2 regions of the Nonomuraea sp. B19D2 genome follow, and region 2 is predicted to be linked to the other one. Evidence: riboswitches for the same ligand, from Rfam matches in the RefSeq annotation. Region 2 holds a riboswitch; the other holds the start of a gene.
The links. Region 2 has a riboswitch for glycine ahead of gcvP (aminomethyl-transferring glycine dehydrogenase). Riboswitches for the same ligand answer to the same signal wherever they lie in the genome.
Positions count from the first base shown of each region.

Region 1 (14,857 bases), on a different contig from region 2:
TCGGACTTGGCCTCGCCGCAGCGGTCGCAGCGTCGTCGTTGGCCGTGCTCCGTACCGACTCCGGCACCGCTTCCTCGCACCGCGAGGCCCCGATGATCGCGGGCGACCCGCAGCACGACAACACGGACGTGTACGCGTTCGTGAGCCCCGACAAGGCCGACACGGTGACCTTGCTGGCGAACTGGATCCCGTTCGAGGAGCCCAACGGCGGCCCGAACTTCTACCCGTTCGCCACGAAGTCCCGTTACAACATAAAGATCGACAACGACGGCGACGCCAGGCCCGACATCACCTACGAGTGGACGTTCCGCAACGAGGACAAGCGCGGCACCACCACGTTCCTGTACAACAACGGCCCCGTCACCTCGCTCGACGACCCGAACCTGCTCTTCCGCCAGCGCTACACGCTCAAGAAGATCACTCCCGCCGGCAGCAGGACCCTGGTCAGCGACGCCATCGCCGCGCCGAGCAACGTCGGCCCGGCCTCCATGCCCGACTACGGCACCCTGCGCGCCCAGTCCATCAAGAGTCTGCCCGGCGGCGGCAAGGTGTTCGCCGGCCAGTCGGACGAGGCGTTCTTCCTGGACCTGCGCGTGTTCGACCTGCTCTACGGGGGCAACCTGGCCGAGGTCGGCCAGGACACCGCCAAGGGCTACAACGTCAACACCGTGGCCATCCAGGTGCCCGCCAAGGAGCTGGCACTCAAGGGCGACGTCAAGCGCAACCCGGTGATCGGCATCTGCTCGACGACGGACAAGTTCAACGGCAGCAGGTACGTCCAGGTCTCGCGCCTGTGCAACCCGCTGGTGAACGAGGTCGTCTCGCCCGCCGGGCTCAAGGACGCCTTCAACGCCCTGTCCCCGGAGCAGGACGCCGACGTGGCGCCGCTGGTCAAGCGGGTCACCGACCCCGAGGTGGCCAGGCTGCTCGAGGCCATCTACGGCATCAAGGCCCCCGCGACCCCGCGTGCCGACCTGGTCGAGATCTTCCTGACCGGCATCGCCAAGCAGAACGGCCCCATCAAGGCCGACCTGAACTCGCAGGTGCTCAACAAGGACGCGGGCAAGCTGCGCCCCGCCGAGATGCTGCGGCTGAACATGGCGATCCCGCCGGCGAAGGACCCGAACCGCCTCGGCGTGCTGGCCGGTGACCTGCAGGGGTTCCCGAACGGCCGCCGACTCGCCGACGACGTCGTGGACATCGAGCTGCAGGCCGTGGCCGGCGCCGCGCTGACCGGCAAGCTCGTGCCCGGGCTGACGGACAAGGTGGACAAGAACGACAAGCCCTTCCTCCAGTCGTTCCCGTACATCCCGCTGCCCAGCAACGTCGCGGTGAACCAGCGCTAACTCCCTGACCGGCCTGCTCCCTCTCCAAGCAGGCCGGTCCGCCCTCCGGCGGCAGACCCCTCTCCCACCGTCTGCCGCCGATATGAGGCCGGCCGGCCGGGTCCCCGTCACGGCCGGCCGGCTGTCACCCCTCGAGGTCCCTCAGCACTGGAGCCTTGGACATGCGTTCCCTCGCCGTATTCGCCGGACTGGCCCTCCTCGGGGCCATGGCCTTCACGATCTTCTCGTTCTCGGCGGCGCCATCGGAGCAGCCGGTGGCGCAGGCCGAGCCGTTCACCGAGACGCTGCAGGAGCGGCTCAAGCGCCTGCCGGGCGACTACCGCGGCTGGGCCGAGCTCGCCTCCCAGTACGTCGACCAGGCCAGGATCACCGGCGACCCGTCGTACTACACCAAGGCCGAAGGCGCGATCGCCACGGCCGCCAAGCTGAGGGCGGGCGACGACGCGGTGCTCACCGGCCAGGCGGCGCTCGCCGCGGGCCGCCACGAGTTCGCCGACGCGGTGCGGCTGGCCGAGTGCGCCATCCGCGCCAACCCGTACGGCGCCGCGGCCTACGGCGTGCTGGCCGACGCGAAGACGCAGCTCGGGGACCTGCGCGGGGCGCAACGAGCGGTGGAGGAGATGATGGGCCTGCGTCCCGGAGTGGCGGCGTTCGCCCGCGCCTCGTACGCGGCCGAGCTCCGCGGCGACCTGGCGGGGGCCCGCAAATACCTGGAGCTGGCGGAGAGCGACGCCTGGTCGCCCGCCGACGTCGCCTACGCCCGCTACTACCAGGGCGAGCTGGCGCTCCACTCCGGCGATCTCACCACGGCGGCCGACCGGTACGCCAAGGCCCTGCAGGTCTACCCCGCCTACCCGTCGGCCCTCGCGGGCCAGGCCAGGACCGCCGCGCTGGCCGGCCGCCTGGCGGAGGCGCTGGCCCTGTACGACACGGTCGTCGAACGCCTGCCTCTCCCCCAGTACCTGATCGAGCAGGGCGAGACCCGGCTCAAGGCGGGCCAGACCCCTGACTGGACGCTGCTCAAGGCGCAGCGCAAGCTGTTCCAGGCGGCGGGCGTGCGCGACGACCTGACCTGGGCCGAGTTCGAGGCCGACCACGGGGACCCGGCGCTGGCCGTCAAGCACGCCAGGGCCGAGTACGCGCGCAACCCGAACCTCGTCGCCGCCGACGCCCTTGCCTGGGCCCTGTTCAAGGCGGGCAAACCGGCCGAGGCGCTGCCGTACGCGAAGAAGGCCACCGCCACCGGCTGGCGGAACCCGCTGCTGACATATCACCGCGCCAAGATCGAGCAGGCGCTCGGCCGGTCCGTCACGGTGGACGCCGGCTTCGACCCGACGCTTCCCGCATTGGCGAGGTTCTCATGAGACTGCTCCGGCTCGGCCTGCTGTCCCTCTGCGCGAGCCTCCTGCTCGGCACCCTGTTCGGCACCGGGGCCGCCCAGGCCGCCGCTCCCGTGACGCTCCACCCGCTGGGCAACTTCACCGTCAACCACTACAACGGCCTGCGCATCTCTCCCTCCGAGGTGCGCAACCTCGCCGTCGTGGACCTGGCCGAGTTGCCGACGCTGCAGGCCAGACCCCAGGTGGACGGCTCGTATGCGGCTCGCCGCTGTGCCGCTCTGGCCTCCGCCCAGCGGCTCGAGGTGGCGGGCGGGGCGGTGCCGTGGCGGGTGGCCGGCTCCTCCTTCGCGTACGCCCCCGGCCAAGGGGGCCTCCAGACCAGCCGCCTGTCCTGCCGGCTCGTGGCCGAAGTCCGCGCCGCGGGGGCCATGGAGTTCACGGACGGGTTCGAGCAGGACAGGATCGGCTGGCGCGAGATCACCGCCGTGGGCGACGGGGTGCGGCTGGTCCGCTCCTCGGTGCCTTCCGTGAGCGTCAGCAGGGAGCTGTACGCGTACCCCAACGACCTGCTGGCGAACCCGCTCGACCAGCGCACCGCCACGCTGACCGTCGCCACCGGCCCGAGCCTGCCCGCCTCCGGCGCTCCCGGCGGCGGCACGGTGCCGGGCGGGATCGGCGGCCCGATAGGTGACGCCCTGGCCGCCTTGGACCGGATGTTCACGGGCCTGATCGGCTCCGACTCGCTGACGGTCCCGCTCGGGCTGCTGGCGGTCGGGCTGGCCGTGGTCCTGGGGGCCGGGCACGCGCTGATCCCCGGGCACGGCAAGACCGTCATGGCCGCGTACCTGGCCGGGCGGCGCGGTCGCCCGCGCGACGCGCTCGTGGTGGGCGCGACGGTGACGGCCACGCACACGGTCGGGGTGCTGGTGGTGGGGCTGCTGCTGAGCGTGTTCACTGCGCTGGCGGGCGAGTCGGTGCTGGCCTGGCTGGGCGTGGCCAGCGGCACCCTGATCGCCGCCATCGGCCTCCGCCTCCTCCTGAACGCCCGCCGCCCCAGCCACGGGCACGGGCACGGCCACGGGCACGGGCACGGGCACGGGCACGGGCACGGGCACGGGCACGGGCACGGGCACGGGCACGGGCACGGGCACGGCCACGGCCACGGGCACGGGCACGGGCACGGGCACGGGCACGGGCACGGGCACGGGAGCGGGAGCGAGAACGAGGAGGGAGAGCGCGCGACAAAGCGGGCACCCCTGGTGGGCCTCGGCGTCGCGGGCGGCCTCGTCCCCAGCCCCTCGGCCCTCGTCGTCCTCCTCGGGGCCATCGCGCTCGGCCGCACCTGGTTCGGGGTGGCGCTGGTGACCGCCTACGGCGTCGGCATGGCCGCCACCCTCACCGTCACCGGCCTGCTCCTGGTCAAGCTCGTGGACCGCCTGGAGCGACGCGCCGCGGCGGGCCGCCGCCTGGCCGCCAGGCTCTCGGGCCTCGCCCCGGTGGGCACGGCCGCGATGGTGGTACTGCTCGGCGCGGGCCTGGCCCTCCGCTCGGTGGCCACCCTCTAGCCCCGGTAAGCCCGCTCCGGTTATAGTCATGTCCATGACTACTCATGGACATGACTATCCATGGCTCTGAGGCATGCCATGCTGGCGGCCCTGCTCGGCGGCGAGTACAGCGGCTACCAGCTCACCAAGATCTTCGACGTCGGCGTCTCCAACTTCTGGTACGCCGCCCCTCAGCAGCTCTACGCAGAGCTGACCAAGCTGGAGGCCCACGGGTTGATCGCGGGCCGGGAGGTCGTCCAGAAGGGCCGTCCCAACAAGCGGGTGTTCACGGTCACCGAGGCCGGGGCCGCCGAGCTGGCGCTGTTCGCCGCGACCCCGCCCAAGCCCCTGCTCATCCGCGACGACCTCGCCGTCAAAGTGCATGCCGTGGACCACGTCGACCCGGGGCCCGTGATCGAGCAACTCCGGGAGCGGGCCGAGGAGGCCGCCGTCAAGCTCGCCTTCTTCGAGCAGACCCTCCTACGCATGCGCGGCGACCAGGACGAGGAGACGTTCCTGCGCCAGGGCGAGCACGTGGGCCCGTACCTCTCCTGCCTGGCGGGCTGCCGCCTGGAGCGCGAGATGCGCGACTGGTGCCTGGAGACCGCCCGAACCCTGACCGAGCGAGCAGCCCACACACAGAGGACGAACTCATGACGTATGCCCGTTTCGTCGCGATCGGCGACAGCCAGACCGAGGGCCTCGGGGACGGCGACGACATCATCGGCCACCGCGGCTGGGCCGACCGGCTCGCCGAGCACCTGGCCCACGCCAACCCCGACCTGTGCTACGCCAACCTCGCGGTCCGCGGCCGCCAGGCGGCCCAGATCCGGGCCGAGCAACTGCCCGCCGCCCTGGCCCTGCGTCCCGACTTGGTCACGGTCATGGCAGGCATGAACGACATCATCCGGCCCGGCTTCGACGCCGCCAAGGTCGCCGACATCGTGGCGGACATGATCGCCCAGCTGACCGCCGCGGGCGCGCACGTGGTCACCATGACCTTCCCCGACATCTTCCGGCTCGCTCCGCTGGCCCGCCCGCTCCGGCCCAGGCTGCTCGACTTCAACGCCCGCATCCGCGAGGCCGCCACCCGTCCCGGGGTCACGCTGGTGGACACGTTCCCGCTCGACTTCACCGTGGACGCCCGCATGTGGAGCGTCGACCGGCTGCACGCGAGCCCGACCGGCCACGCCCGCTTCGCCGCCGGCGTCGCGCACGCTCTCGGCCTGCCCGGCAGCGACGACGCGTGGACGACGCCCCTGCCGCCCCTGCCCGCCCCGGGCGCCTTGCGTGCCGCGTCGGGGGAGGTGCGCTGGCTCGCCGCCTTCGCCGGCCCCTGGATCGGCCGCCGCCTCCGCGGCCGTTCCTCCGGCGACGGCCGCACCGCCAAACGCCCGCTGCTCACGCCGCTGATCGACGGCGATCAGTCGATGTCGGGCAGGTCGTCGGCGTCGTAGTCGACATCGCCGTCGTCCGCCCGGCGCCACTTGATGTCGTCCACCCATCCCTGCGCGAACCGACGGATTTCCTTGATCCGCTCCTCGCCCACGCCATAGGCCTCGAATGCCTCGTCGTCCATGAGGTCGACGAACTCCAGCCGCGCGAGCAGGTCATACACCGAGAAGAATTCATGGTGCATGGCGGCGAGTTGCTCGAGCGCCCGATAGGAGTACAGATGGGCCACGGCGGCGACGTCGATGATGTCGCGGGCGAGGCTTCGCTCGTGCACGGCGCGCATCTTCAACCCGACCGCGTCATCCAGCCCGAGCACGTTGGCCACGTCGGGCAGCGGCAGCTCCATGGCGGTTGCGAAGTCAAGGTCCTTGCTCGGCCGGTCGGTGAAGCCGTGAGCCTTGATCGCATAACCGCCCGCGAGCACCAGACCGTAGCGCTCGCAGACGGGCGACACGGCATGAAGCAACCGCTCCTGGAAGGGCGGAAAGTGCATCAGGCGCCACTCTCCCGCGGCAGCGAGAGCTTCTTCTCCCAGACGTGACGGTAGCCGGGTCCAAGCCCTCTCCTCAGCACTGGCCAGTCATCGACGAGGAGGTCTGCGTTCAGATACGTCTCGTAATCGACCCGCCGACCGGTGGTGATCACGGTGCGGTACATCTCCATCCGGATCCCGGGCTTGGACAGGTCGAACTCCGTCAGCCCCGACCACGCCAGGTGCGGCGGCAGAGCGACCACACCGCCGGCCGGCCCGTGCAGGTCGGCCAGCGAGTCGGGGACCTTCTCCTCGAGCCCCTCATAGATCGAAGGAAGCGCCATGACTCAAGTATGCCGACGGCCGCGCCGAGTGGAAGGCAGATCGTGACGCCCGGAGAGGAACTCCTGGAAGGCGATCTTGACCTTGATCACCGGCCGCCGCCAGCGCTCCTCGCGGCGTATGGCCTTGGCCATCTTGCGCGGTGACCGCTTGGCGAAGAACCAGTGGGCCCACGGCGAGCCGGGGCGCGCCAGCCGTACCGCGCCCACCAGCAGCATGGGCGGGACGAACAGGCCCGCCATCCCCGTCCAGATCTTGCCCTTGAGCAGGGTGATGACGGCCAGCACGAGGTTGGCCACGATCAGCGCGGCAGGGTTGACCGGCGTGCCGTAGTCCCAGGTCAGCGGGCGCAGGCCGATGAGGAGCAGGCCGGTGACGGCGACGGCGATGAAGACCGCGTCCACCGAGGTGCGCCCCTCCTCCTCCCAGTACACGTCGTGCAGGTGCAGGATCAGCGCGAACTCGTCCAGCACGAGCGCGGACCCGATGCCGAAGATGCAGGCCGCGGCGGCGTAGCCGGCCTGCGAGGCGGAGGAGACGATGAGCCCGGAGACGCCGCCCACCAGCATCAGTACGACGCCGAACACGACGTGGTGGATGTGCATCTCGCCCACGTTCACGTTGCGGAACCAGCCGACCTTCTTCCTGATCAGGCGGACGTTGATGCGGGTGGCGATGAACGCCACGATGAGCGTGACGAAGTAACAGAACAGCGGCAGCCGTCCTGTGGTGACAATGCTCTGCTGAAACCAGTTGCCCATGACTCTAAAAGAGATGGTACGAGCCGTCCGCCCCTTCCATGCCTCAGGACAGGAATGCCCGCAAAAGAGCTGCCGTGCCCTCCAGGTGCTCGCTCACCGCCCGGCGGGCCGCGTCGGGGTCGCCGGAGAGGATGGCGTCCACGATGGCCTGGTGCTGCACGGCGGCGTGGTCCAGGTTGACCTGGAGCATCGGGATGGCGTTCAGCAGGTCGCTGACCCGCGAGCGGGCGTCGGCGCACGCCGTGGCGAGCAGGGTCGAGCCGGTCAGCTCGGCGATGGACAGGTGGAAGGCCGTGTCGAGGCGGCGGTAGTCCTCGATCGGGGCCTCGTTCAGATCCGACAACCGGCGGCGGAGCACGTCCTCCTTCTCCGGCGTGAGGCCGGACGCGGCCAGCACCTGCGCCGCCCCGCACTCCACCGCCAGGCGGAACGTGAGCGCGTCCGACACGTCGTCCGTGCCCATCTCGGCCACGACCTGCTGCAGATCGCCCGGGTCCGGCTTGTACGTGACGAACGCCCCGCCGTAGCGCCCCCGGCGCACGTCGAGATAGCCGGCGTCCGACAGCGCGCGGATGGCCTCGCGCAAGGTGACCCTGCTGATGCCGAGCTGGACGGCCAGCTCGCGCTCCGGCGGCAGCTTGTCGCCGGGCGGGACCACGCCCAGCTTGATCGCCTGGAGCAGCCGTTCCACGGTCTCCTCGAAGGCGTTGCCGGCCCGCACCGGCCGTAACACCGTCATCAAACGCGCCGACTCGTCCAACGTGTCCTCAGGTCTTGACAAGAGATCCCGCTATACACCTCAATGGTCTAACACTAGCCCAATCAGCGGGAGAGCGCCTCAGCCCAGATCGGAGCGGGACAGCGTGAACGAGGGGTCGAGCACCGGGTTCCTTTCCGTCAGCGAGCTGCGCGACGAGGTGGCGGCCGGGCGCATCGACACCGTCCTCCTCGCGATCGCCGACATGCAGGGCAGGCTGCAGGGCAAGAGACTGTCCGCCCGCTATTTTCTCGAAGAGGTGCTGCACCACGGCTCGGAGGGGTGCAACTACCTGCTGGCCGTGGACGTGGACATGAACACCGTCTCCGGATACTCGATGTCGTCCTGGGAGCGGGGCTACGGCGACTTCGTGATGAAGCCGGACCTCGCGACGTTGCGCAGGGTGCCGTGGCACGAGGGGACCGCGATGCTGATGGCGGATCTGGCCTGGGAGAGCGGCGGCGACGTGACCGCCTCGCCCCGGCAGATCCTGCGCAGGCAGCTCGCCCGCCTCGCCGAGCGCGGGCTGGCCGCGTACGTGGGCACCGAGCTGGAGTTCTGCGTTTACGAGGACAGCTACGAGGACGCGTGGAAACGCGGCTACCGGGACATGTCGCCGGCCAATCTCTACAACGTGGACTACTCTCTGCTCGGCACCGCCCGCATCGAGCCGCTGCTCAGGCGGATCAGGCGGAGCATGGAAGGCGCCGGCCTGTACGTCGAGTCCGCCAAGGGCGAATGCAACCTGGGCCAGCACGAGATCGCCTTCCGCTACGACGAGGCGCTCAGGACCTGCGACCACCACGTCATCTACAAGAACGGCGCCAAGGAGATCGCCGCCCAGGAGGGCAAGTCGATCACCTTCATGGCCAAGCCCAACCAGCGCGAGGGCAATTCCTGCCACATCCACATCTCGCTGCGCAGCAGCGAAGGGGATCCGGTGATGGCGGGCGATGGGCCGCACGGGCTCTCCCCGCTCGGCGCCCGCTTCATCGCCGGGCAGCTCGCCTGCCTGCGCGAGCTCACCCTCCTGTACGCCCCCAACATCAACTCCTACAAGCGCTACGTTCCCGGCAGCTTCGCGCCCACGGCCGTCAAGTGGGGCGTGGACAACCGCACCTGCTCGCTCCGGCTCGTCGGCCACGGACTGTCGCTGCGCGTGGAGAACCGGGTGCCGGGGGGCGATGTCAACCCGTACCTCGCGGTGTCCGCGCTGATCGCGGCCGGGCTGCACGGCATCGACAACGAGCTGCCGCTGGAGAGCGCGTACGAGGGCAACGCCTACGACGCCGGCGCCGAGACCGTCCCCCACACGCTGCGTGACGCGCTGGCGCTGTTCGAGGGGTCGAAGCTGGCGCGCGAGACGTTCGGCGAGGACGTGGTCGAGCACTACGCGAACAACGCGCGGGTGGAGCTGGCCGCGTTCGACGCGGCGGTGACGGATTGGGAGCTGTTCCGTGGTTTCGAGCGGATGTGAATGGGGCGCATGAAGATCGTTAATCCGGCGACGGAGGATGTCGTCGCCGACGTCGAGCTGGCCGACGCCGCCGAGGTCGACCGGGCTGTGGAGCGTGCCAGGAAGGCGTACGGGAGCTGGCGCGAGGTGTCGCCCGGCGACCGGGCGCGGCTGCTGCGCAGGTTCGCGGACCTGGTCGACGAGCACGGCGAGGAGCTGGCGCGGCTGGAGCTGGCCAACGCCGGGCACCCGATCGGCAACGCCCGCTGGGCGGCCGGCAACGTGCGTGACGTGCTGCACTTCTACGCCGGCGCCCCGGAGCGCGACCACGGCAGGCAGATCCCCGTGGCCGGCGGCGTGGACATCACGTTCCAGGAGCCGCTGGGCGTCGTCGGGGTCATCGTGCCGTGGAACTTCCCTATGATGATCATGGCGTGGGGCATGGCCCCAGCGCTCGCGGCCGGCAACACGATGATCGTCAAGCCGGCCGAGTGGACCCCGCTGACCGCGCTGAGGCTGGCAGAGCTGGCCCTCGCCGCGGGCCTCCCCGAGGGGGTGCTCCAGGTTCTGCCTGGGGCAGGGGAGGTCGCGGGGGCCCGCCTGGTGGAGCATCCCGGCGTGGCGAAGATCGTGTTCACCGGCTCCACCGAGGTGGGCAAGGAGATAGCCGCCAAGGCGGCGCGGCACGTCAAGCGGGTCACGCTGGAGCTGGGCGGCAAATCCGCAAATATCGTCTTCGCAGACGCCGATCTCGAGAAGGCGGCGAAAACCGCGCCCTATGCCGTTTTCGACAACTCCGGCCAGGACTGCTGTGCCCGGTCCCGGCTGCTCGTCCAGGCCGAGGTGTACGACGAGTTCATGGAGCGCCTCGCGACGGCCGTACAGGGCGTCAAGGTCGGCGACCCGCTCGACGAGAGCACCGAGATGGGCCCGCTGATCAGCGCCGAGCACCTCGACCGCGTGCGCGGCTTCGTCCAGGGCACCCCCTACCTGCAGGGATCCTGCCCCGACGGCAAGGGCTACTGGTTCCCGCCGACCGTGCTGACGCCCGACGTGACGGACCGGGCGTTCACCGAGGAGATCTTCGGGCCGGTCGTGTCCGTGGTGCGCTTCCAGGACGAGGCCGAGGCCGTACGGATCGCGAACGACACCCCCTACGGCCTGAGCGGCTCCATCTGGACCCGCGACGTCGGGCGGGCGCTGCGCGTGGCCCGGGCGGTGGAGGCGGGCAACCTGTCGGTCAACTCGCATTCGTCGGTCCGCTACTGGACCCCGTTCGGCGGCTTCAAGCAGTCCGGACTCGGCAGGGAACTCGGCCCCGACGCCCTGGCGGCGTTCACCGAGACCAAGAACGTCTTCATTTCCTGGGAGTGAATCAAGTGCAGCGTTTGCAGGATCGGGTCGCCGTCATCACGGGCGCGGGCAGCGGCATCGGGCTGGCCACCGCGCGCAGGTTCGCCGCGGAGGGCGCCAGGGTCGTCTGCGTGGACGTCGACGAGGAGGCGGGCGTCAAGGCGGCGAACGAGGTCGGCGGCCTCTTCGTCAAGGCCGACGTGACCAGCGAGGACGACGTCGTCCGGATGTTCAGTACGGCCCACGACACCTACGGCAGCGTGGACATCGCCTTCAACAACGCGGGCATCTCGCCCCCCGATGACGACTCCATCCTGGAGACCGGCATCGACGCCTGGCGCCGGGTCCAGGAGGTCAACCTGACCAGCGTCTACCTCTGCTGCAAGCACGTCATCCCGTACATGCGGCGCCAGGGCAAGGGTTCGATCATCAACACCGCGTCCTTCGTGGCCGTCATGGGCTCGGCGACCTCGCAGATCTCGTACACGGCGTCCAAGGGCGGGGTGCTCGCGATGACGCGCGAGCTGGGCGTGCAGTTCGCCAGGGAGGGCATCAGGGTGAACGCGCTGTGCCCAGGACCGGTGAACACGCCGCTGCTGCAGGAGCTGTTCGCCAAGGACCCGGAGCGGGCACAGCGGCGGCTGGTGCACGTTCCCCTGGGGCGCTTCGCCGAGGCGTCGGAGATCGCGGCGGCGGTGGCGTTCCTGGCCAGTGACGACGCGTCGTTCATCACGGGTAGTGAGTTCCTGGTGGACGGCGGCATCTCCGGCGCCTACGTCACGCCGCTCTAGCTCTGGGGGATCATCGTGCAGCGTCCCGTCATCGGCATCACGTCGTACGTCGAGCCGGCGAACTTCACGGTCTGGGCGGACATGACCGTGGCGCTCCTGCCGTACATGTACGTGGAGCAGGTCGTACGCGCCGGCGGGCAGCCGGTCGTGCTGCCGCCCGCCGGCGAGCCCGCGCGGGTCCTGGAGCGCCTGGACGGACTCATCCTGGCCGGTGGCGGGGACATCGACCCGGCGAGGTACGGTGAGTCGCCCGGGGAGCACACCGGCTATATCCGGAAATTTCGTGATGAGTCGGAGTTTGCCGTGATCAGTGCGGCCCTCGACGCGGGCCTGCCGTACCTGGGCATCTGCCGCGGGCTCCAGGTGCTCAACGTCGCCCTCGGGGGCAGCCTCCACCAGCACCTCCCCGACGTGGTCGGGCACGCGGGCCACTCCCCCGCCCCCGGCCGCTTCGGTCCCATGCCCGTCACCGCCATGCCCGGCACCCGCGTGGCCAAGGCGCTGGGCGCCGACCCCGTGACGGTCCCCCACTACCACCACCAGGCCATCGACCGCCTCGCGCCCGGGCTCACGGTCGGCGCCACCGCCGGCGACGGCACGATCGAGGCGGTCGAGCTGGACTCGGCGCCCTTCGCCGTGGCCGTGCAGTGGCACCCGGAGGCCGCCGAGGACTGCGCGCTCTTCGAGGCCCTCATCGCCGCCTGCTGACCGCAGGACCCATGGCGACCGGGCGGAAAGCCGCCATTCACTTGAGGAGTCCATCAGCGGCCTGAACGCGACAACACCCCCATCACAGCACTAGGCTGACGGACATCACCGGCAAAACCGCGCGGGAGAGCACCCTGACAGCCGGTCAGGGTCCCTGAAGGAGCAAGCCCTCCCCGCAAACCTCTCAAGGCAAAGGACCGCGCGGCTGAGGTGACCTCTGGAAAGCAGGCCTTTGGGGGCCTCGCCGAAGGTGAAAGTCCGGCAAAACTCGGGCGAAGCTCTCAGGCATCGATGACAGAGGGGGAGGATGCTGGCATCCAATCCTGTCCAGAGGTGCGACAAATGTCCCGACCAACACCGCTACGAGACGTTCACCAGAGCCTCGGCGCCACGCTCACCGACTTCGCGGGGTGGCTCATGCCGCTCCGGTACGGGAGCGAGTCCGCGGAGCACAACGCCGTTCGGCAGGCGGCCGGGCTGTTCGACCTCTCGCACATGGGCGAGATCTTCCTGACCGGGCCGCAGGCGGGCGAGGCCCTCGACTACGCGCTGGTCGGCCACCTGTCGGCACTGACGCCCGGGCGGGCCAGGTACACCATGATCGTCAACGAGCGCGGCGGAGTGCTCGACGACCTCATCGTCTACCGGCTGGGGGACGGAGAGTTCATGGTCGTAGCAAACGCCTCGAACTACGAAAAAGTCGGTAATGAGCTGATAGAGCGTACGAAGGCGTACGACGTGGTGGTCGAGGATCGCTCGGACCAGTACGCGCTGATCGCCGTACAGGGGCCTCGGTCCCAGGAGATCCTCGCCACGCTCACCGACGCCGACCTCGACGGGCTCAAGTACTACGCGGGCCTGCCCGGGCTGGTGGACGGGCGGCAGGCGCTCATCGCCCGCACCGGCTACACCGGCGAGGACGGGTTCGAGCTGTTCGTCGCCAACCAGGACGCGGTGCCGCTCTGGCACGCGCTCATGGCGGCGGGCGAGCCGTACGGGCTCAAGCCCGCCGGCCTGTCCAGCCGCGACACGCTCCGGCTCGAGGCCGGCATGCCGTTGTACGGCAACGAACTCAGCGCCGAACTGACCCCGTTCGACGCGGGGCTGGGCAGAGTGGTGAAATTCGACAAGCCGGGCGACTTCGTCGGCAGGTCGGCGCTCGAGGCGGTCAAGGACGACACGCCGCGACGCCGTCTCGTCGGCCTGGTCGCGCGGGGACGCCGGGTGCCGCGCCACGGCTACCCGGTCACCAGGGACGGCGCCGTCGTCGGCGAGGTCACCAGCGGTGCGCCCTCCCAGACCCTGGGCAGGCCCATCGCGATGGCCTACGTGGACACCGGCGTCGAATCAGGCCTGGCCGTGGACATCCGGGGCAGCCAAGAACCTATGGACCTGGTAGAGCTGCCCTTCTACAGGAGGAACAAGTGAGCAACATCCCTGACGACCTGAGCTACACCAAGGAGCACGAGTGGGTGGCGGGCCTCGACGACGGCATCACTGTGACCGTCGGCATCACGGCCTTCGCCGCCGAATCCCTTGGTGACGTCGTCTACGTGCAGCTCCCCGAGGTCGGCTCGAACGTCGAGGCGGGCGACTCCGTGGGCGAGGTGGAGTCCACCAAGTCGGTGAACGAGATCTACACCCCCGTCGGCGGTGAGATCGTCGAGGTGAACCAGGTCGTCGTGGACGACCCGAGCCTGGTCAACAGCGACCCGTACGGCGAGGGCTGGATGTTCCGGGTGCGCGTCGAAGGCGAGCCAGAAGAAGTGCTCTCCGCCGAGGAGTACACGGCGCTCACCTCGGGCGAATCCTGATCCGTTTTCCCGGGGCCCCTCGCTGGGGCCCCGGCCCTGCATGAGAGGCGCCCATCAATGGCGATCAGCGTCTTCGACCTCTTCAAGATCGGCATCGGCCCGTCGAGCTCCCACACGGGAGGCCCGATGGCGGCCGCGCACAAGTTCGCCCGCGGCCTGCACGACGACGGCCTGCTCTCGCAGGTCGCGCGGGTCGAGGCCATCCTGTACGGCTCGCTCGGCCTGACCGGCAAGGGCCACGGCAGCGACAAGGCGGTCCTGCTCGGCCTCTCCGGCGAGAAGCCCGAGCTGGTGGACGTCGACTCCATCGACGCCCGGCTGGCCCGGATGCGCGAGTCCGGCACGGTCCAGCTGTACGGGACGCACGAGATCCCCTTCGTGGTCGGCCAGGACCTGATCTTCGAACGCAAGCTCTCCCTCCCTGAGCACCCGAACGGCATGCGCTTCACCGCGTACACGGCCGACGGCGAGCAACTGCGGGAGAAGGTCTACTTCTCGGTCGGCGGCGGCTTCGTCGTGGACGAGAAGGCCACCGGCGCCGACCGCATCAAGCCGGACGACACCGTCCTGCCCTACCCCTTCACCACCGGGGAGGAGCTGCTCAAGCACTGCTCCAACACCGGCCTGTCCATCTCGGCCCTCATGCTCGAGAACGAGAAGGCGTTCGGCCGCACCGAGGAGGAGATCCGCTCGGGCCTGCTGCGGCTGTGGCAGGTCA
Region 1 covers NZ_JBEFAK010000010.1:23,815-38,671, forward strand. Annotated here, with positions in the region: gene ABN273_RS19855 (DUF4331 domain-containing protein) at 1-1,346, shown strand, start outside; gene ABN273_RS19860 (tetratricopeptide repeat protein) at 1,508-2,710, shown strand; gene ABN273_RS19865 (nickel/cobalt transporter) at 2,707-4,251, shown strand; gene ABN273_RS19870 (PadR family transcriptional regulator) at 4,312-4,887, shown strand; gene ABN273_RS19875 (SGNH/GDSL hydrolase family protein) at 4,884-5,687, shown strand; gene ABN273_RS19880 (hypothetical protein) at 5,654-6,178, opposite strand; gene ABN273_RS19885 (hypothetical protein) at 6,178-6,501, opposite strand; gene ABN273_RS19890 (hypothetical protein) at 6,505-7,260, opposite strand; gene ABN273_RS19895 (FadR/GntR family transcriptional regulator) at 7,304-7,999, opposite strand; gene ABN273_RS19900 (glutamine synthetase family protein) at 8,124-9,494, shown strand; gene ABN273_RS19905 (aldehyde dehydrogenase family protein) at 9,504-10,847, shown strand; gene ABN273_RS19910 (3-oxoacyl-ACP reductase) at 10,853-11,617, shown strand; gene ABN273_RS19915 (gamma-glutamyl-gamma-aminobutyrate hydrolase family protein) at 11,633-12,325, shown strand; glycine riboswitch at 12,438-12,535, shown strand; glycine riboswitch at 12,536-12,633, shown strand; gene gcvT (glycine cleavage system aminomethyltransferase GcvT) at 12,668-13,753, shown strand; gene gcvH (glycine cleavage system protein GcvH) at 13,750-14,139, shown strand; gene ABN273_RS19930 (L-serine ammonia-lyase) at 14,197-14,857, shown strand, end outside.
Region 1: another riboswitch for glycine. It lies ahead of gcvT (glycine cleavage system aminomethyltransferase GcvT); the one in region 2 lies ahead of gcvP (aminomethyl-transferring glycine dehydrogenase).

Region 2 (14,857 bases):
GCCGAGCTCCACCACCGTGGGCTCGCCGCGCTCGGGGATGGGCGCGCAGACGGCCGCGGCGAGCCGCCGCGAGCTGGGCGCGACGGCTCCGATCGTGGCGGGGGTACGCAAGAACTGGCCGAGAAAAAGTGCGGTGTCGTTAGGCATGTCCGGAAACCTAGGGGTGCGATCTCTCCCGGGCGCTCCCTCGTCGGGGCGGACCTGCGGCCAGATGGAGGAGGCGGGGTCCTCCGAGCGGAGGATCAGCCCGTCAGGCTGGCCCGATACCGTGTGGGGCATGCGTTGGCGTGGTTGGCCGCTGGATGTGCTGCTCGCGGCCTCGGGCGTGGGCCTGGATCTGTTGACGACGGCACACGCGGGCGACACCGAGTTCCTGCCCGCCGAGATGAACATCCCGATGGCGCTGCTGGCGGGCGTGCCCATGGGGTTCGTCCGGCGCCGGCCGGTGCCGGTCGTGCTCTACCTGGCCGGGTTCCTGGTCGTGACCGACCAGCTCGGGTCGTTCACCTCCAACACGGTGCAGATCCTCGTCTGCGTCGCGCTCGGGGTGGCGGGATACCGCTCCGAGTGGCGGGCCGTCACGGTCGCGGTGGCCGCCACGATCGCGGCGACCGCGGCCAACATGGCCGATCCCGGCATCGCGCTCACGATGAACAGCTGGGTGTACTCGGTCTTCCTGCCGGTCTTCCCCGCCCTGCTCGGGGCGTACCTGCGCAGCTCCGCGGGGCGGCTGGAGGAGCGGGACGTCACGCCCGACGCGCTGCTGGCGGCCGGCGGGGTGGCGATCACCGTGCTCAGCACCTGGACCAGCTGGCACACGGGCTCCCAGCCCGTCTGGATGGTCGGGCTGCTCGCCGTGGTCGGGGGCCTGTCGCTGGGCATCGCCAGGCGGCTGCCCGGGCTGGTGTTCCTCGCGCAGGGCGTCCTGCTCGTCACCACCGACACCTACCTGAACGACGCCGTCACCACCTGCGTGATTCTCACGCTGATCGCGCTCGGCGTGTTCACGATGCGGGTGAGCTCCTGGGCGTGGACGGCGGTCGCGTACTTCGCGGGCTGCATGCTGACCGCGATCGCCGTCGTCGGCCCGGTCACCGAGATCACCGGGTTCCGCGTCGGAACTCTCATGACGCTGGTGGCCACGCCCGTCGCGATCGGCCGCTACCTCGGCATGCGCCAGGCAGCGGCGGCCGCCGAGCGGCTGCGCGCCGAGGAGTCCGCCCGGGCGGCCGTCGCCCAGGTGCGCGCCGACCAGCTTGCCGAGCGCGAGCGCATCGCCCGCGACGTGCACGACATCGTGGCCCACCACGTGGGGGCGATGGTGCTGCGGGCCGGCGCCGCCCGCTACACCGCCCCAGAAGGCCCCGTCGCCGAAGCACTCACCGACATTCGCGAGACCGGCCACCAGGTGCTGCAGGACCTGCGCGACCTGCTCGACCTGCTGCGCGACCCCGAACGCCAGCCCGACCTGCTCGCCAACCCCTCCGACGTGGTCCGCGAGTCCGCCGAGCGCATGGCCGCCGCCGGGCTCGTCGTGGACCTCGACCTCGACCCCGCCACCGACCGGGCTCCGCTCATCGCCCGGGCCTCCGCCGCCCGCATCGTCCAGGAAGGACTCACCAACGTGCTCAAACACGCCGGCCCCGGCACCCGGGTCCGCGTCGCCGTCACCCCCTCGGAGGAGGGGCTGTCGGTGGAGATCCGCAACGGCCGCCCGGCCAGCGCCGCCGAACGCCTGCCCTCGTCCGGGCGCGGCCTGGCCGGCATGCGCGAACGCGTCCGCGCCCTCGGCGGCACCCTCACCGCCGGTCCGGACGGCGAGGGCGGCTGGCTGCTGGCCGCGAACCTCCCGTCGAGGAGCGCCGCGTGATCCGCGTGCTGGTGGCCGACGACCAGGCGCTCGTACGCGCGGGCGTGCGGATGTTGCTGCAGGCCGCGGGCGACATGGAGGTCGTCGGCGAGGCCGAGGACGGCGCCGAGGCGGTGCGCCTGGCCGAGCGCCACCTGCCCGACGTGATCCTCATGGACCTGCGCATGCCCAGGGTGGACGGGCTGGAGGCGATCAAGCGGGTGCTCGCCGCCCGGCCGGGCACCCGGATCGTCGTGCTGACGACGTTCGCCGAGGACGCCGACGTCTACGCCGCACTGCGGGCCGGCGCGGTCGGTTTCCTGGTCAAGGACGACGAACCTGAACGTATGGTGGACGCCGTGCGCCGGGCGGCCACGGGCGAGCAGCTCCTGGCGCCGTCGGTGCTGCGGCGGGTCGTGGAGCGCTTCCTGTCCGCCGAGGAGCAGGCCGCCGCGCCCCCGCCCGCCGGGCTGACCGAGCGCGAGCTCGAGGTGCTCGCCCTGGTCGGCACCGGGCTGTCCAACGCGGAGATCGCGGAGGAGCTGCACGTGGGGGTGACGACGGTCAAGACCCACGTCGCGGCGGCCATGGACAAGCTGGGGCTGCGCAACCGCATCCAGGCCGCGGTCGTGGCCCACCGTACGGGCCTGGTCGACGCCTCCTTCCGCCCGGTACGCCAGCCGCGCCCGCCCTCCTGAGCGGGGTCCGCCGGGTGGCGGACGGGCGATCACCCGGCAGGCTGACGACCGTCGGCGGCCCGCGGCCCGAACATTGGTCCGTCAACTCCCTGCCTTTCAGGAAAGGACCTCTGATCACCATGCCGGAAACCATGCTTCAGCACCCCAGGACGGCCGCCCGGCTCTCGCCGGGCCTGCTTCACAGCCTGCGCATCGTCGTCACCGCCCAGGCCGCCGCGCTGCTCGTGGCCGCCTCGTTCGCCGGCCAGGCCGTGGAGTCCGCCGCCATGGCCGAGACGCACGTCATGGCGGGCATGGTCGTCCACCTCGTGGCCCTCGTCCAGATCGTCCTGGCCGTGCTCGTCTGGCGTCCCGGGCGCGGGGCGGGCTGGCCCGCGCTGGCCAGCGTCGCGCTGTTCGTCGTGGGGCTCGCCCAGCACTTCACCTGGCTGTGGCTGGGGGCGCACCTGCCCAACGGGGTGCTCCTGTTCGGGCTGATCGTGGCCGTGCTCAGCTGGGCATGGTCACCGGCGGCCGCCCGCCGCCGCTAAGGTCATGGGTGTGGTGTATGTGAAGATCTGCGGGTTGAGCGAGCCCGAGCACGTGGCCACCGCCGTCGAGGCGGGCGCGGACGCGATCGGGTTCGTCATGACCCGGAGCCCCCGCAGGATCACGCCCGAGCGGGCGGCGGAGCTGGCCGCGGCGGTGCCCGGCCACGTCCTGACCGTCGGGGTGTTCCGCGGGGAGGACCCGGACACGGTGCGGGCGGCGGCGCTGGCGTCCGGGGTGCGGGCCATCCAGCTGCACGGCAGGCACCCGCACGGCGACTTCACCGCGCTCAAGGACCTCGGCCTCCGGCTGATCAGGGCCGTCGACGCGGAGGCCGACCTGCGGTGCGGGGCCTTCGACGAGGACCTGCTCCTCGTGGACGCGCCGCACGCCGGCTCCGGGCAGCCGTGGGACTGGGCCGCGGTCCGCGGCCGGCCCACCGGCCAGTGGCTGCTGGCGGGGGGCCTCACGCCCGCGAACGTGACGGAGGCGATCGCGGCCGCCGACCCGTGGGGGGTCGACGTGTCCAGCGGTGTCGAGATCTCGCCCGGGGTGAAGGACTCGGCCCTCATCCGGGAGTTCCTGCGGGAGGTCCGCGGTGTCGGCTGACCTCACGCTGGACCGGGCGGCCTCGGCGGCAGGTGACCTGGCCCGCGCGGTGGGCTTCCAGCACGCCTTCGCCCGCCGCAAGGCGCCCCGGGTCGTGGCGGTGCCCGGCGGGTTCGCGGTGCTGGACGATCGTTTTCCCGGCTCGTACGACGACAACAAGCTGATCGTCGGCCCCGGCCCCGAGCCGTCCGATGGTGCGCCGGAGGCGGCCGACAGGCTGCTGCGGGCGGCGGACGAGGTGCTCGCCGAGCGGGAGCACCGGCTGGTGTGCGTGGACGACGACCGGCTCGGGACCGCGCTCGCGCCCGCGTTCGCCGCCGCGGGCTACGAGCAGGAGAACAACCTGATCATGGCCTTCCGCGGCTCGCTCCCGCCCGGACCGCTCAGCCCGCCCGCGGCCGAGCGGCTCTCCCTGGCGGAGCTGCTGCCCGTGGTGCGGCGCGACTGGCGCGCGACGCTGCCCCAGGCGCCGGAGGAGGTGCTCGACCGGCTTACCCGGCGGGTGGAGGTCCGGCTGCGCGGCGCCGACGAGGTGAGCTTCTGGGGGGTGCGCGCTCCTGACGGCGAGATCGCCGCCAGGGCCGACCTGTACGTGCACGGAGGCGTCGCCCAGATCGAGAGTGTCTTCACCGGCGAGAGGCGCCGGGGCAAGGGGCACGCGCGTGCCCTGATGTCGGCGCTGCTCGCGCAGGCGGCGGAGGCCGAGCTGGTCTTCCTGGTGGCAGACGCGGCCGACTGGCCCAAGGACTTCTACGCCAAGCTCGGCTTCGTGGAGCTGGGCCGCACCCACGCCTTCCTCCGCGCCTGACCACGACGCCCCTCGGCCCGGCGACGATCCGAGCCGCTATCGTGATCTGTCGCTGAGCTGCTCGGCGGCTGAGGCCACCCACGGGTCGGCCGACGGTATGCCCCAGGCGAAGGCCAAATGGTCGCACACCAGCACGGCGTCCCACCCGGCGGCCTCGGCCGCACAGGCGAGGGTGACCAGGCGTGCCGGGTCCGCGAGGTCGCCGAGGATCGCGACGTCGATGCCGTAACGCATGCCTCCCACTCAAGCACCCGGCACCGACAGTTCCCGGGGTGCCGCCGCGCCTACGCCTCGGGCCCCGCGGAGGCGCCGTCCGTGAGCCGGGCGTCGAGCGCTGAGCAGCGGGTGTGCGGCCTCGCCCCGGAGCTGTAGGGTGTGGCGTCCCGCTACGGCCCCATAAGCGCTGGATGGCGGCGTCGGTCGGTGGCGTGGTAAGCGCTCAAGGTGGGGCCGCTGTGTTGGAGTTCCACGCAGTAGGGTCTGCTGCGTGAGCGAAACTTCCGCCGAGGACCGAATCTGGACGGTTCCCAACCTCCTGAGCTTCCTGCGACTCCTGGGCGTCCCCGTGTTCCTCTGGCTGGTTCTCGGACCCAAGGCGGACGGGTGGGCCATCGGGATCCTCGCGGTGGCCGGGTTCACCGACTGGCTCGACGGGAAGATCGCACGGGCGTTCAACCAGACCAGCAGGCTGGGCCGGATCATCGACCCGGCGGCCGACAAGCTCTACGTCTTCGCCACCATCGTCGGCCTGCTGCTACGTGACGTCATCCCGTGGTGGCTGGTCGCGGTCATCGTGGGCCGTGAACTCTTCGTCGGAAGTTTCATCCCAGTACTTCGCAAACATGGCTACAAGGCACTTCAGGTGCATTTCCTGGGCAAGGCCGCCATGTTCAACCTCATGTACGCTTTCCCTCTCCTCTTCCTTGCCTCCCATACGGGGTGGTATGCCGATATAGCCCGAATTGTCGGGTGGGCGTTCGCGCTATGGGGAACGGGCCTGTACTGGTGGGCAGGCGTGTTGTACGTGGTGCAGGTGCTCCAACTCGTAACCGCGGCCAAAAAGGAGTGATCGGGTGAAGGCGGTCGTCATGGCAGGGGGAGAGGGCACGCGGCTGCGTCCCATGACCGCCAACCAGCCCAAGCCGCTGCTGCCCGTGGCCAACCGCCCGATCATGGAGCACGTGCTGCGCCTGCTCAAGCGGCACGGCGTCACCGAGACGGTGGTCACGCTCCAGTTCCTGGCCGCCCTCGTGCGCAACTACTTCGGCGACGGCGACGAGCTGGGCATGAGCCTCGAGTACGCCACCGAGGACGTGCCCCTCGGTACCGCGGGCAGCGTCAAGAACGCCGCCGACCGCCTCCGCGACGCCCGATTCCTGGTCATCTCCGGCGATGCCCTGACAGATATCGATTTATCGGACATGATCCGATTTCACCGTGAAAATTCGGCCCTTGTGACAATCGGCCTGAAGCGCGTGCCGAACCCCCTCGAGTTCGGGATCATCATCGTGGACGACGAGGGACGCGTTCAGCGCTTCCTCGAGAAGCCCACCTGGGGCCAGGTCTTCTCCGACACCGTGAACACCGGCATCTACGTCATGGAGCCCGAAGTCCTCGACGCGGTGGCCCCGGGCGAGCCCGTCGACTGGTCCTCCGACGTCTTCCCCGCCCTCCTCGATCGCGGCGCCGCGATCTACGGCTATGTGGCCGACGGCTACTGGGAGGACATAGGCACCCACGACAGCTATCTCAAGGCCCAGGCCGACGCCCTGTCGGGCAAGGTCAACGTGGACATCGGCGGCTTCGAGCTCTCACCGGGCGTCTGGGTCGCCGACTCGGCCTCCGTGGATCCCGACGCCGTGCTCAAGGGCCCGCTGCTCATCGGCGACTACGCCAAGGTCGAGGCCGGCGCCGAGTTGCGCGAGTACACCGTGCTCGGCAACAACGCCGTGGTCCGCGAGGGCGCCTTCCTGCACCGCGCGGTCGTCCACGACAACGTCTACCTCGGCCCCGCCGCCCACCTGCGCGGCTGCGTCATCGGCAAGAGCACCGACATCATGGCGGGCGCCCGCATCGAGGAGAACGCCGTCATCGGCGACGAATGCGTCATCGAGCCCGAGGCGTACGTCTCCAGCGGCGTCAGGGTCTACCCGTTCAAGACCATCGAGGCCGGCGCGGTCGTCAACACGAGCGTCATCTGGGAGTCGCGCGGCCAGCGCAACCTGTTCGGCCCCAGAGGGGTCAGCGGCCTGGTCAACGTCGAGATCACCGCCGAGCTCTGCGTCCGCCTGGCCAGCGCGTACGCCACCACCCTCAAGAAGGGCGAGTACGTCGTCACCTCCCGCGACTGCTCCCTGGCCGCCAGGGCGCTCAAGAGGGCCGTCATCGGCGCGCTCACCGCGGGCGCGATCAACGTCCTGGACCTCGAGGCCGCCCCGCTGCCCGTCGCCCGCTTCCACACGGCGCGCGAGTCGGTCGCGGGCGGCATCGCGCTGCGCACCACGCCGGGCGACCCGCAGAGCGTGGACATCGTGATCATGGATGGCCGCGGCGCCGACCTGCCGCCGGCCGCGCAGCGCAAGCTGGAGCGGGTCGTCTCCCGCCAGGAGTTCCGCCGCGCCTTCCCCGGCGAGATCGCCTCACTCGCCTACCCGGCCAGGGCCGTCGAGGACTACACCCACGAGCTGCTGCGCCACGTCGACGTGGGCGACGTCAGGGACATGAAGGTCGTCGTGGACTGCGCGGGCGGCACGTCCTCGCTGGTGCTGCCCACGCTGCTCGGCCGGGTCGGCGTCGAGGTGCTCACCGTCAACGCCCGCCTGGACGACGTCTCGCCCACCGAGACGCTGGCCGAGCGCCGCCGCGACCTGCAACGCCTGTCGGAGCTGGTCAGCTCGTCGCGGGCGGCGTTCGGCGTCCGGTTCGACCCGGTGGGGGAGCGCATCGCCCTGGTGGACGAGATGGGCCACCTCATCAACGAGGAACGCGCCCTGCTCGTCGTGCTCGACCTCGTCGCGGCCGAGCGCAGGGGCGGCCAGGTGGCGCTGCCGGTCACCACGACCAGGGTGGCCGAGCAGGTCTGCCGCTTCCACGGCGTGCAGGTGCAGTGGACCTCCACCGCGCTCGACGCCCTCACCTCGGCCGCCGCCGACGCCGACATGATCTTCGCCGCGGACGGGCGCGGCGGCTTCGTCGTGCCGGAGTTCAGCCCGGCCATCGACGGGCTGGCCGCGTTCATGCGCATGCTCGGCCTGGTGGCCCGCACCCGCCTGTCGCTCAGCCAGATCGACGCCAGGATCCCCGAGGTGAAGATGCTCAAGCGGACCGTGCCCACGCCGTGGGCGGCCAAGGGCGCCGTCATGCGCTCGGTCATCGAGGCGGCCGAGGCGGAGCACGAGGGCCGGCGCATCGACACCACCGACGGCGTGCGCGTGGCCCACGACGACGGGAGCTGGGTGCTGGTGCTGCCCGCCGCCGCCGAGCCCGTCACCGACCTGTGGGCCGAGGCGAACGACATGGACAGCGCCCAGGCCTTGCTCGAACGGTGGGCCCGCATCGTCGAGCAGGCCGCCGGTTGACCAGCAGTCGCAGACGGTGACGGAGGCCACTCGGATGACAGTTGCGTTACAGGGAACCCGGAACGCCACTTACAGGGTGCGCGGACAGTGCCGCAAGATCGTAATGTAGAAACGCGCGGCGGCATGGACCACGGGGCGGGGGCGACGGTAACTTTGTCTGCGTCCAAACCACAGTCCAGTGCCCCGCCTTGACCTTTGCCGCTGATCAGCGTATGTTGCGGCATTCGCAAACTTGAAAAAGCGAAGCGAGGCGCGCCCATGAGCACCGTCGCCGCGTCTTCGCGGTAGGAGGCCGAGCCGATCGATGCCGAGCGTCTACTGCACGCAGTGCGGGCACGCCAACCCCGAGGATGCCCGTTTCTGTTCCCGTTGTGGGTCACCGCTGACCAGACACGAGGTCTCCGGGGACACCACATCTACGATCTCCATCGCGGGAATCGAGGCGTACGAGGCTGAGACAGGCGACATGCTCCTGGCCGAGCGGGCGCTCGTCGAGCAGTTGCCGCCCGGCACGGCGTTGCTGACGGTGACCAGGGGCCCCAACCAGGGGAGCCGCTTCCGGCTGGACAAGGATCTCACCACGACCGGGCGCCATCCGGAGAGCGACATCTTCCTCGACGACATCACGGTCTCCCGCCGCCACGTCGAGTTCTACCGGCACCGCGGCGGCCAGTTCTCCGTGCGCGACGTGGGCAGCCTCAACGGCACCTACGTCAACAGGGAGCGCATCGAGGAGGTCCCCCTGCACTCCGGAGACGAGGTGCAGATCGGCAAGTTCCGCCTCGTCTTCCTGATGCGGACCAGCACCGGCGCATGAGCGAACGAAGCGGGCGACCGACAAGCACAGCCTCATGCGAGCGCATGGGGCCGCCGAGGGAGGCCGCATGAGCGCACAGGCGGCCCGCTCGCACATGAGCATCGGGGAGGTGCTCGCGCTGCTGCGCGGCGAGTTCCCCGATGTGACGATCTCCAAGATCCGGTTCTTGGAGGGTGAAGGGCTGATCGAGCCCGAGCGCAGCCCGTCCGGCTACCGCAAGTTCACCCACCTGCACGTGGAGCAGCTGCGCTTCATCCTGACCGAGCAGCGCGACCACTATCTGCCGCTGCGGGTGATCAAGGACAGGATGGCGGAGAGCTTCGGCCGCCCGCGCGCCGTGCAGGACAAGCAGGAGGTCCGGCTCAGCCGGGCCGAGCTGCTCGAGGCGGCGGGGATCGACGAGGAGACGCTCACCGAGCTGGAGGACTACGGGCTGCTCGCCCCGGTGGCCAGGCGCTACGACGAGGAGGCGCTCAACGTGGCCCGGAGCGTCGGCGCCCTGGCCCGCTTCGGTCTGCGCGCCCGCCACCTGCGCGCGGTCAAGGCGGCGGCCGAGCGCGAGTGCGGCCTGGTCGAGCAGACCGTCGCACCCATACTCAAACGGCGGGCTCCCGGCGCCATCGGGGAGGCCGATGAGGTCGCGAGGGAGCTTTCCGCACTGTTGCTCGATTTGCACGCATCCCTTGTGCGGTCGGGGATCCGGTCCGTCCTGGGGCGCTGAGACCCTGTCGAGCTGGGAGGCGGAGGCGCGGTCCATGCCCGCCGGGTGTTACGTTGAATTGCAGTAGCCAGTCAGCAGAAGCGACGAGCCAGATAACTGTGCCGGGTGACCGGTCAGGAATACGGAGCAGCCCGTGTTGCAGATGGAGGTCGTGGGCGTTCGAGTAGAAATGCCCACAAATCAGCCGATCGTCTTGCTCAAGGAGGCACACGGGGAGCGGTTCCTTCCTATATGGATTGGCATGACCGAGGCGACCGCCATCGCCCTGGCCCAAGCGGAGGAGCCCCCGCCGCGGCCGCTCACCCACGACCTCTTCCGAGACGTGCTGAGTGCTCTGGGCGTAGGCCTGCGAGCGGTCAACATCGTTGCCCTGCGCGACGGCATCTTCTTCGCCGACCTGGTGTTCTCCAACGGCGTGGAGGTGAGCGCGCGCCCGTCCGACTCGATCGCGCTCGCCCTGCGCACGGGAGCGCGCATCTTCGCCAGCGAGGAGGTCGTCCAGGAGGCCGGGGTGATCATCCCGGACGACCAGGAGGACGAGGTGGAGAAGTTCAGGGAGTTCCTTGACACGATCACTCCCGAAGACTTCGGCAGGGCGGGGTAGGTATTTCGGTGCATTTACGCTTCACGACGCGCCGAGCCGGATCGTTGACTGAGCATGGTCGCGGTCCTACGGTGCAAGTGAAACCCGTGGCCGCCCTTTACGAACCCCCAGATCAGGCCACGGGATGAGAGAAAGCCGGAGGTCCGCGTGGCGGTCAGCAGCGGCGAGGGAAAGACGGCCGGCCAGGAAGATCCGGTACGGCGCGAGAGCGCGCGGCAGCGTGCCGGGGAGCAGGGCCTGCTCTTCGACGAGCAGCCGGCGACGCTGCCGGCCGACATTGGATACCGCGGGCCGACGGCCTGCGCGGCGGCCGGCATCACCTACAGGCAGCTCGACTACTGGGCGCGCACGGGCCTCGTGGAGCCCACGATAAGAGCCGCGCAGGGCTCGGGCTCCCAGCGGCTCTACAGCTTCCGCGACATCCTGGTGCTCAAGGTCGTCAAGCGGCTCCTCGACACCGGGGTGTCGCTGCAGCAGATCCGCACGGCCGTGCAGCATCTGCGTGACCGCGGGGTGGCCGACCTCGCGCAGATCACGCTCATGAGCGACGGCGTCAGCGTCTACGAGTGCACCTCGGCCGACGAGGTGATCGACCTGCTCCAGGGCGGTCAGGGCGTGTTCGGCATCGCGCTCGGCCGGGTCTGGCGGGAGGTCGAGGGATCCCTCGCGGAGCTGCCGGGGGAAAGAGCGGCGGTCGAGGACACCGTCCCGGCCGACCACCCCGCTGACGAACTCGCCCGGCGCCGCCGCGCGCGACGCATAGGCTGAGCGCGAACCCCGCCGCCTGCGTGGGCCCCGAACGGGGCCCCTACGCGCGGGCCGACTAAACGTGCCCTGTCGTGGAAATTCGTCCGTAACGGATAGGGTTGTAATCTAGGACAGCAAGGCTGACGACCCCGTGCGGGAGAGTCTCTGGAGCCTGAGGGCTCCGGGGCGCCGAAGGAGCAACCCTCCCCGGAATCTCTCAGGCACCCCGTACCGCTCGGGCGAGGCAACTCTGGAAAGCAGGCGCACCCGCCAGGCGCGTCTCACCGACGGTGCAAGCCCCGTTCGCGGGGTGAAGCTCTCAGGTCGCGGTCCCGCCGCGCTGACAGAGGGGGAGATCCGGCACTCGCCCGCGCCCTGGCGCCGGTCTCCAAAGCCTCGGGAGGCACTTTCCATGACCGACCTGTCAGCTCCGCCGTTCTCGTCCAGACACATCGGCCCGTCGGAGTCCGAGCAGCAGCGCATGCTCGAGGCCGTGGGCTTCGAGTCCGTGGCGGACCTGGTGGCCGTGGCCGTTCCCGAGGCCATCAGGGCCAAGGACCGGCTCAAGCTGCCCGCCGCCATCGGCGAGGCCGAGGCCATCGCCGAGCTGCGCGCCCTGGCCGGGCGCAACCGCGTGCTCACCTCGATGATCGGCCTGGGCTACTATGACACGGTCACGCCCGCCGTCATCCGCCGCAGCCTGCTGGAGAACCCGGGCTGGTACACCGCCTACACCCCGTACCAGCCGGAGATCTCGCAGGGCCGCCTCGAGGCGCTGCTGAACTTCCAGACCGTCGTCTCCGACCTGACGGGCCTGCCCGTCGCGGGCGCCTCCCTCCTCGACGAGGGCACGGCCGCCGCCGAGGCGATGACGCTGGCCCGCCGCGCCGGCAAGTCCAAGAGCAACGTCTTCGTGGTGGACGCCGACGCGCTGCCGCAGACCAAGTCCGTGCTCGCCACCAGGGCCGAGCCCCTCGGCATCGAGCTGGTGGAGCACACCCTCGACGGCGAGCTGCCCGAGTGCTTCGGCGTGCTGGTGCAGTACCCGGGCGCGTCGGGCCGGCTGCGTGACTTCCGCGCAGTGGCCGCCGCCGCGCACGAGGCGGGCGCGCTCGTCGTGGCCGCCGCCGACCTGCTGGCCCTGACGATCGTGGCCGCGCCCGGCGAGCTGGGCGCCGACATCGCGATCGGGTCGTCGCAGCGGTTCGGGGTGCCGTTCGGGTTCGGCGGGCCGCACGCCGCGTACATGTCCGTACGCGAGGGCCTGCAGCGCCAGCTTCCCGGCCGCCTGGTGGGCGTGTCGGTGGACGCCGACGGCGACCCCGCGTACCGGCTCGCCCTGCAGACCCGTGAGCAGCACATCCGCCGCGAGAAGGCCACCAGCAACATCTGCACCGCGCAGGTCCTGCTCGCCGTCATCGCCGGCATGTACGCCGTCTACCACGGCCCCGAGGGGCTGCGCGGGATCGCCCGGCGGGTGCACCGGTACGCCGTGGCCCTGGCCGGCGGGCTGCGCGAGGCGGGGCTGGAGGTCGTGCACCGCGAGTTCTTCGACACCGTGCTCGTGCGCGTGCCAGGCCGGGCCGCCGCCGTGGTCGCCGCCGCCGCCGAGCAGGGCGTCAACCTCTGGCAGGCCGGCGACGACCACGTGTCCATCGCCTGCGACGAGAAGACCGGGGCCGCCGAGCTGACCAAGGTGTGGGCCGCGTTCGGGATCGAGCGCACCGATGCGGACAGCGCCGATGTGGACGGGGACGCCGACGCGCTGCCCGCCTCGCTGGTGCGCGAGTCGGCGTACCTGACCCACCCGGTCTTCCACAGCCACCGCTCCGAGACCGCGATGCTGCGCTACCTGCGCAAGCTGCAGGACAAGGACATCGCGCTCGACCGCTCGATGATCCCGCTCGGCTCCTGCACGATGAAGCTGAACGCGACCACCGAGATGGAGCCGGTCACCTGGCCCGAGTTCGCCGCGATCCACCCGTACGCGCCCGACGACCAGGCTGACGGCTACCGGGAGCTGATCGGCACGCTGGAGGGCTGGCTGGCCGAGGTGACCGGCTACGACGCCGTCTCCATCCAGCCGAACGCCGGCTCGCAGGGCGAGTTCGCCGGGCTGCTGGCCATCCGCGCCTACCACCGAGCCAATGGCCACGACGGGCGCGACGTCTGCCTCATCCCGTCCTCCGCCCACGGCACCAACGCGGCCAGCGCGATCATGGCGGGCATGCGGGTCGTGGTCGTGGCCTGCGACTCCGACGGCAACGTCGACCTGGCCGATCTCGACGCCAAGATCGAGAAGCACCGCGACCAGCTGGCCGCGATCATGGTGACGTACCCCTCGACGCACGGCGTGTACGAGGAGACGATCACTGAGGTCTGCGCCAAGGTGCACGACGCCGGCGGCCAGGTCTACGTGGACGGCGCCAACCTGAACGCGCTCGTCGGGCTGGCCAAGCCGGGCGAGTTCGGGGCGGACGTGTCCCACCTCAACCTGCACAAGACGTTCTGCATCCCGCACGGGGGCGGCGGTCCCGGCGTCGGGCCCGTCGCGGTACGCGGCCACCTGGCGCCCTACCTGCCCGGCCACCCGCTGCGCGACGGCTCGCCGGTGGGCCCCGTCTCGGCGGCGCCGTACGGGTCGGCGGGGATCCTGCCGATCTCCTGGGCGTACATCAGGATGATGGGCTCTGAGGGGCTCACGGCGGCCACCGAGCAGGCCATCCTGTCGGCGAACTACCTGGCCAGGCGGCTCGCCCCGCACTACCCCGTGCTCTACACGGGGCGCGGCGGGCTGGTGGCCCACGAGTGCATCGTCGACCTGCGGCAGATCACCAAGGAGACCGGGGTCACCGTGGACGACGTGGCCAAGCGGCTCATCGACTACGGCTTCCACGCGCCCACCATGTCCTTCCCTGTCGCCGGGACGCTGATGATCGAGCCGACCGAGAGCGAGGACCTCGGCGAGCTGGACCGGTTCGTGGACGCCATGATCGCCATCCGGGGTGAGATCTCCAAGGTGGCGTCCGGGGAGTACGACAGGACGGACAACCCGCTGCGCAACGCGCCGCACACGGCCGAGTCGGTCACCGCGGACGAGTGGCCGCACCCCTACTCGCGGACCGAGGCCGCCTATCCGGTGCCGTCGCTGCGGGACGGGAAGTACTGGGTGCCGGTGCGGCGGATCGACCAGGCGTACGGGGACCGGAACCTGGTGTGCTCGTGCCCGCCGCTGGAGGCGTACGAGGACTAGGAGCCAGGCGGCGGGGGTCCTCGTCGCTTCGCGTACGAGGACCAGGAGGCCCGCCGGGCAGTCCTTCCGCGTCAACTGAGCAGACATGATCGTCAGAAGTCGTTAGGCTCGGTGCGACCGTCGCCAGAAGGAGCTCTCTTGACGTCCTCAGAGCTGGAGACCCCGCCCCTCGACACCGCCCGCCGCCTGGCCGAGAGCGGCGATCTCGACGGCGCCGCCGCCATACTCGCCGAGCTGGTCGCCGATCCCGACGAGCCCGACAGGGCGCAGGCGGCCGTCGGGCTCGCCGTGGTGCTGGAGGAGCGCGGCGACGTGGCGGCCGCCAGGGCCGCCGCCAGGACCGCGCTGGCCACCGGACACCCCGAATACGCCGCGCAGGCCGCCTGCCACCTGGCTCAGGGGTTCGAACGGGAGGGCCGGGACGACCAGGCCAGGGCCGCCTGGCAGGCCGTCCTGGGGGTCGGTACGCCCGCGTATGTGCCGCTGGCCCACCTCGCGCTGGCCCGGCTGGCCGTGAGCTCGGACGACCCGGCCGAGGCCGAGAAGGAGCTGCACGCCGCCATGGAGGCCGGCGACCCGCACGTCGGCGCGCACGCCGCCCAGCAGCTGGCCGACCTGCTGCTGGAGCAGGGGGAGCCCGGGGCG
Region 2 covers NZ_JBEFAK010000031.1:48,631-63,487, reverse strand. Annotated here, with positions in the region: gene ABN273_RS40400 (class I SAM-dependent methyltransferase) at 1-147, opposite strand, end outside; gene ABN273_RS40395 (sensor histidine kinase) at 278-1,870, shown strand; gene ABN273_RS40390 (response regulator) at 1,867-2,547, shown strand; gene ABN273_RS40385 (hypothetical protein) at 2,667-3,077, shown strand; gene ABN273_RS40380 (phosphoribosylanthranilate isomerase) at 3,082-3,684, shown strand; gene ABN273_RS40375 (GNAT family N-acetyltransferase) at 3,674-4,492, shown strand; gene ABN273_RS40370 (hypothetical protein) at 4,529-4,726, opposite strand; gene clsA (cardiolipin synthase ClsA) at 4,980-5,561, shown strand; gene ABN273_RS40360 (sugar phosphate nucleotidyltransferase) at 5,566-8,070, shown strand; gene ABN273_RS40355 (double zinc ribbon and FHA domain-containing protein) at 8,375-8,887, shown strand; gene ftsR (transcriptional regulator FtsR) at 8,955-9,608, shown strand; gene ABN273_RS40345 (bifunctional nuclease family protein) at 9,742-10,212, shown strand; gene ABN273_RS40340 (MerR family transcriptional regulator) at 10,360-10,980, shown strand; glycine riboswitch at 11,104-11,203, shown strand; glycine riboswitch at 11,204-11,316, shown strand; gene gcvP (aminomethyl-transferring glycine dehydrogenase) at 11,372-14,212, shown strand; gene ABN273_RS40330 (tetratricopeptide repeat protein) at 14,351-14,857, shown strand, end outside.